DNA from 2 places in the Paenibacillus tianjinensis genome. Region 2 is predicted to be linked to the other one. Evidence: a T-box and tRNA genes for the amino acid it is inferred to sense, from the RefSeq annotation. Region 2 holds a T-box; the other holds one or more tRNA genes.
The links. The T-box of region 2 lies ahead of JRJ22_RS23460 (arginine--tRNA ligase). A T-box ahead of a tRNA ligase gene usually reads a tRNA of that ligase, here a tRNA-Arg.
Positions count from the first base shown of each region.

Region 1: it has a tRNA-Arg gene. The T-box ahead of JRJ22_RS23460 (arginine--tRNA ligase) is inferred to sense a tRNA for this amino acid. The anticodon was not compared.

Region 1 is NZ_CP070969.1:4,941,844-4,945,103, reverse strand. Features, by position in the region: rRNA gene JRJ22_RS22980 (23S ribosomal RNA) at 1-141, shown strand, start outside; rRNA gene rrf (5S ribosomal RNA) at 289-405, shown strand; gene JRJ22_RS22970 (DEAD/DEAH box helicase family protein) at 502-1,026, shown strand; tRNA gene JRJ22_RS22965 (tRNA-Glu) at 1,112-1,186, shown strand; tRNA gene JRJ22_RS22960 (tRNA-Val) at 1,253-1,328, shown strand; tRNA gene JRJ22_RS22955 (tRNA-Met) at 1,363-1,439, shown strand; tRNA gene JRJ22_RS22950 (tRNA-Asp) at 1,444-1,521, shown strand; tRNA gene JRJ22_RS22945 (tRNA-Gly) at 1,577-1,651, shown strand; tRNA gene JRJ22_RS22940 (tRNA-Arg) at 1,658-1,734, shown strand; tRNA gene JRJ22_RS22935 (tRNA-Leu) at 1,761-1,839, shown strand; gene JRJ22_RS22930 (DeoR/GlpR family DNA-binding transcription regulator) at 2,187-2,957, opposite strand; gene JRJ22_RS22925 (L-fucose isomerase) at 3,260-3,260, shown strand, end outside.
Region 2 is NZ_CP070969.1:5,055,997-5,059,256, forward strand. Features, by position in the region: gene JRJ22_RS23445 (DEAD/DEAH box helicase) at 1-867, shown strand, start outside; gene JRJ22_RS23450 (hypothetical protein) at 1,129-1,329, shown strand; gene JRJ22_RS23455 (hypothetical protein) at 1,333-1,488, shown strand; T-box leader at 1,656-1,874, shown strand; gene JRJ22_RS23460 (arginine--tRNA ligase) at 1,937-3,260, shown strand, end outside.

The sequences.
Region 1 (3,260 bases), 110 kb from region 2:
GCATCTAAGCGTGAAGCCCCCCTCAAGATGAGATTTCCCAATTAGTAAGACCCCTTGAAGACGACGAGGTAGATAGGTTGGAGGTGGAAGTGCAGTAATGCATGGAGCTGACCAATACTAATCGGTCGAGGGCTTATCCAAATTTCGAAGAACGCAGATTCGTTTGGGATTCAGTTTTCAGGAATCAAGTTCTGATTCATGAGACCCTAGCGGTTGACTGATAAAGACCTGATATTCAGCATTTGGCGATGCTGAGACCTGAATATGCATTTACGCTGTAAATGCCCGTTTGGTGGCGATAGCGGAAGGGTTCCACGCGTACCCATCCCGAACACGACCGTTAAGCCTTCCAGCGCCGATGGTACTTGGACCGAAGGGTCCTGGGAGAGTAGGACGCCGCCAAGCACTTAAGACCACTGTTGATACTATCAGCAGTGGTCTTTTGTTCGTTTTACGGATTAGTTATACTGGGAGTTATGAATAATCACGGGAGGGATGTTGTTGATTATTTGGATAAATGAAGCTTTTGGTTCCGGAAAGACACAAACTGCTGCAGAGCTGAACCGTAGAATAGCAAATTCCTTTATATTTGATCCTGAGAATGCTGGGGATTATATTAGTCAAAATGTACCGACAGGTATGCTCAAAAATGATTTTCAGGATTATCCGCTTTGGCGTGAAATCAATTATGCGATGTTAAAGCACATTGATTCTGAATATAACGGCACGATTATCGTACCCATGACGATTGTAGAACCAGCTTATTTTAGGGAATTGACAGGCAGGCTGCAAAATGAAGAAATTACAGTTCATCATTTCACCTTATGTGCTTCCCGGAAGACCCTGTTAAAGCGGCTTAGGAGCCGTGGCGAGAGAGAGGACTCTTGGGCTGCGCAGCAGATCGACAGATGCCTTAGCGGGCTACAACAGGCGTTATTCCAGCGGCATCTAGATACGGAGGCATTAAGCGTAGAAGAGGTCTCTGAGGCCGTTTTGTCTTCTTTAGGATGGCCTCAGAGTACATAGATAAAAAATAGGTAAATATAGTATTGCTATTTTACAGAATAATTGGTATAATATTTTTTGTTGTCACAAACGACATTGATGATATGGCCCGTTGGTCAAGGGGTTAAGACACCTCCCTTTCACGGAGGTAACATGGGTTCGAATCCCATACGGGTCACCATTTTCCTTAATAAAGATTGCTTTTATAAGGGATGTGTGATAAGATCATTAAGTTGCTTCTTTCAATGGAGGCTTAGCTCAGCTGGGAGAGCATCTGCCTTACAAGCAGAGGGTCGGGGGTTCGAACCCCTCAGCCTCCACCAGATGAACCATTGAGGAAGATAATACTTTTACTGACGCGGGGTGGAGCAGCCCGGTAGCTCGTCGGGCTCATAACCCGAAGGCCGCAGGTTCAAATCCTGCCCCCGCAACCAATTTGGAACCGTGGTGTAGTTGGCCTAACATGCCTGCCTGTCACGCAGGAGATCGCGGGTTCGAATCCCGTCGGTTCCGCCATTTAGATGGCTTCAGGGATATGAATCCCACAGTGTTATAAGAATACATACCGTGTGCGGACGTGGCTCAGCGGTAGAGCATCGCCTTGCCAAGGCGAGGGTCGCGGGTTCGATTCCCGTCGTCCGCTCCATTATTTGCGCCCTTAGCTCAGCTGGATAGAGCGTTTGACTACGAATCAAAAGGTCGGGAGTTCGAATCTCTCAGGGCGCGCCATTATTTTAAATAACAATTAAATTTATGCCGGCGTGGCGGAATGGCAGACGCGCTCGACTCAAAATCGAGTGGGAAACCGTGGAGGTTCGAGTCCTCTCGCCGGTATTATCAGACACAGGCTTACAATTTGCTTTCGGGCGATTTTGTAAGCCTGTTTTTATATTTATCACAATGTGTACCTCCGGGTACAGAAAGACTGCGAAAAGCTATAGACCTCCTTAGGTGTGTGGACCTGGTGGAATAGGGGGATGTGCATATGTTTTAATGTAAGCGTTATCTAAATTAGGGCTAAAGATTCTGCCTATTGGAGCTTTTTGAATACCATCCACAACAGCACTATAAGACAGGCTCCGACAGCGATAAGAACGAATGGAAACCACTGGGGAGCATGATAAGCAGCCAAACTTATCGATCCCATTGCAGGACTCACCCCCTTCCTGGTGAAGTATAGTTTACATCTCAGAACTGTAGAGAACGGATACCTGATAGGTATTCAGAAAAGCGATCCATTCTTCCGAAGGCTTCTGATCGGTCACAATGTAATCGACCTTATCAAAGCTGAAGAGCTTAATGAAGGCGATACGGTCAAATTTGGAATGGTCTACGAGCAGCACGACCTTACTGGCCTGCTTTTGCATTAGAATTTTTAGTTCGCTCTCTTCTTCGTTGGAATCACTGAGGCCTCCGGTCATAGACAGCGCTTTACAGCTGAATAGAGCTACATCCACATTGTACTTTTGTATGGACTGGGAAGCTGTGGGGCCAACGAAGGAGCTGGTTTCAGGCCCTAAAGTACCGCCGGTGGAGATGAGCTTGTGGCCGGAATGCTGGAACTCGGACAACACAGCCAATGAGTTGGTGATTATCGTTAGATTCTGTTTGGCTTCGGTAATTTTGCGTAAGGCTTCAAAAGCTGTTGTACTGGTATCGGTCATCAGACTGTCCCCGTCATTAATCAAGTCCAGCACATTGGCGGCAATAATGCCTTTGGCTTCAAGGTTGATCTGATGTCTGATTGCATAGGAAGGATCTTCATTGGTATGCGCATTCAAAATGGCGCCGCCGTAATTCTTTTTGGCCAGTCCTTCTTTATCGAGTTTGTCCAGATCGCGCCGGATCGTCTCTTCGGAAACCTGGAATTTTTGGGCGAGGTCAGCGACATGTACTTTTTTATGTCTATAAAGCTCGTTAATAATGAGGTCCCGCCGTTCAAATGCCTTCATGTCTAATCCACCTTTAATTATTTATCATTTAATATTCATAGTGTACTACAATTTACTAAGAGATAGTCAGGAATCAACATAAACTCCACACTATTTTTTTAATAATATCACATTAAACCACAAAAATATAAGATTATTATGTGGTTTGTTGTTGACTTCGTTGAATTTGGATTCTATTATTAACATGAACTTCATTTAATCAGTCCCAAAACATTAATGATAGCGCTTTATTCGCAGGATTGATTTTTTTTCTAAATGGATTTGCCGCAATATTCAACCACTTATTATGAGGAGGAACAGCAG
Region 2 (3,260 bases):
CTGTGGTCTATATTCAGCGTCGTATTCCCCGGGCTGTTCCCCGGCAAAAAGGCGTTTCATGACCTGCCCAGGGAAACCGTCGCGAAGCGGTCCCGGCCTTTTCTGCTGCGCCGCCTCAAAAGCGATGTGCTTAAGGAGCTGCCGGATAAAATCGAATCGCTGCAGGCCTCCGAGCTGCTGCCGGAGCAGAAGAAGCTGTACGTTGCTTATCTCGCGAGACTGAGGAAAGAAGCACTGAAGCATCTGGATAACGAAGGCTTCGGCCATGGCCGGATCAAGGTGCTGGCCGGGATTACAAGACTGCGCCAGCTCTGCTGCCACCCAGCACTTTTCGTTGAAGGCTATGACGGGGGTTCCGCCAAGTTTGAGCAGCTGCTCGAAATTATTGAGGAATGCCGAAGCTCCGGCAAACGGATGCTGGTCTTCTCCCAATTCACCGAGATGCTCGGAATGATCGGACGAGAGCTTGCCCTGCAGGGCATCCAGCATTTCTATCTGGACGGCAAGACGCCTGCTTCGCAGCGCGTGGAACTGTGCAACAGGTTTAATGAAGGTGAACGTGACCTGTTCCTGGTATCCCTCAAAGCAGGCGGAACCGGCCTGAACCTGACTGGAGCCGACACGGTGATCCTGTATGACCTATGGTGGAATCCTGCTGTTGAGCAGCAGGCGGCTGACCGGGCCCACCGGATCGGACAGAAAAAAGTGGTCCAGGTGATCCGCCTCGTTGCCCAAGGCACGGTGGAGGACAAAATGTATGAGCTGCAGCAGAAGAAAAAGAATCTGATCGACGAAGTCATCCAGCCCGGGGAAGAAGCACTATCCACGCTGAGCGAGCAGGACATCCGTGAGATTCTCATGATCTGATAGACTGGCATAGATTCGAATGCTGTGTTGTCAGTATGGACATCCGGCAGCTCCATTCACCGATACCTCTAAATGCGCATATGGTGTTCAAAGGAGAGCACGCTTAGGGAGTTTTGCAGCTTTCCCGATAGAATGTAAACGGAAGAAGGGAGTTCCATGCCCCCTCCTGGAAAAGGAAAGAAAACGGGTGTTAAAAAACAACCGGCAAACCCCAAAGCACAAAGCCCGAAAGGGCTGGAATTTGCGGTCGCTGCGCTCCTTTTGACAGGCAAACTGAAGGTAGACTCCATTCAGATGTTTAGAGACGCATCCCTGCTTGTGAGCCTGGTCGGAAAATATACATCCCTGAATCCTTTGAGCGAGAGCAATGTAGATAAGCTGGTTAGCTTTCTCGATGATAACAGCAGCCTGACATTAAATGAAATTATGACCGCCTTAAAGAAAAAAGCCGATCTCTCATAAAAAATGATGACGATTAAGGGGGCAAAGGAGCTTATGGGAAATTTGGATTTTGACGGGGAGAATTTTGCCGGTGCCCTGCTGCTGGTAATCGTAATTGCCCTGCTGATTTATGGCTCCACGGATATTAAGGATCTGACCGCTGCCCCCACCTCGGATTAAGGCCTCTCTGCCCCCAGTTGGACGGAGGGGTTACAAAAGACAAGCTGTGGCATACAGCACTCACCTGCTATGTGCGTACCATAGTTAATATTTTTCAAAAAAAGGAAATAGTTAAGGCTTAGTCTCTTGCTTTCTCCCAAAAATTCGCTATACTGAAAAAAATCAATATGCAATCGATGAACGGGATAGTAGTGAGTTGGATCTAGTCCTCAGCGAGCCGGGAGAGTGGAAACCGGTACAGGCCAACCCATGAAGCGCACCCGGGAGATGGACTTCTGAACTGACAGTAGGAAGCCCCGGCTGAAGACCGTTAACTTATGAGTGGCTAAACCGGCGGTTTAGCAACGAGAGTGGTACCGCGAGCGCAATAAGCCTTCGTCTCTTTTTGGAGATGAGGGCTTTTTCTTTTGCATATATTACGATTCAACATTTTCAGGAGGTCATAACCATGTTAAGCCAGCTTATCAAAGACAGTTTGGAAAAGAGCGTAAGTCATGTATTTACAGCCCTCGGCGCTGACGGTGCAGAACAGGTAACGATTGTGCTTGAACAGCCCGCTAATCCCGATTTCGGCGACTACTCCAGCAACATTGCCATGCAGCTGGCAAAGGTACTGCGCAAAGCCCCTATGGCCATTGCGGAGCTGATAACAACTGAGCTACGTCAGTCAGAGAGTCTTGGGGCACTATTTCAAAAAGTCGACATCGCGGCACCGGGATTCATTAATCTGTACATTGACTGGCGGGAGTGGGCCGGACGCAGGTTTGAACTGCCCACATCTGCAGGGGAAAAGGTCATCATCGAACATACCTCTGTCAATCCCAATAAATCGATGCATATAGGCCACCTGAGAAACTCGTGTATCGGGGACGCGCTGGTAAGAATTTTGCGTAGAACCGGGCACAACGTAGAGGTCCATAATTATGTGGACGATCTCGGCAATCAGCTGGCAGATACGGTGGTTGGGCTGCTGAATGTGCCGCTTGCAGGTGAACATGTGCGTTTTGGTGATTATTGCTGGGATATTTACGCCGGTGTGAACAAGGAATATGCGCTGCATCCTGAGACGCTGCACAAACGGACGGAGATTCTTCATGCTTTGGAAGAAGGGAAAGGCAATACAGCCTGGCTGGGTAAACTGGTTGCGGAGCGGATTGTCAAAGAGCATGTGGAGGAGATGAAGGGGTTCGGCATCCGCTATGATTTGCTCGTCTGGGAGAGCAGCATTGTGAAGGAAGGCTTCTGGTCATCCGCGTTCGCGCTGCTGGAACAGACGGAAGTATTTGTGCAGGAGAAGGAGGGGAAGCTTGCGGGCTGCTGGATATTGAAGCAACCTGCGGAGGATGAAGGAGAGGCAGATTCTGAAGAGCATCACAAAGATAAGGTGCTGGTGCGCTCGAACGGAATTCTGACCTATACCGCCAAGGATATTGCCTATCATCTCTGGAAGTTTGGACTTTTGGATAAGGATTTCGCCTACAGCGAGTTTAATGCCAGACTTTGGACGACGGGATTAACCGGGGAGCAGCTGCCTTTTGGCGGGGCAGACCGGGTGGTCAATGTGATTGACTACCGTCAGGAATATCCGCAGGCGATGGTCAAGCAGGCGCTTGAGGTGCTGGGGTTCAAGGGGCAGGCTGAGAAGCTGCATCACGTAAGCTATGGCGTTGTTTCACTCAGTCCCGCCTCCGCAGCGGAGCTTGGCATCGACACCACGGAAGGCAAATCCTCTTACGCCATGTCCGGCCGCCAGGGTATCGGCATCAAGGTCA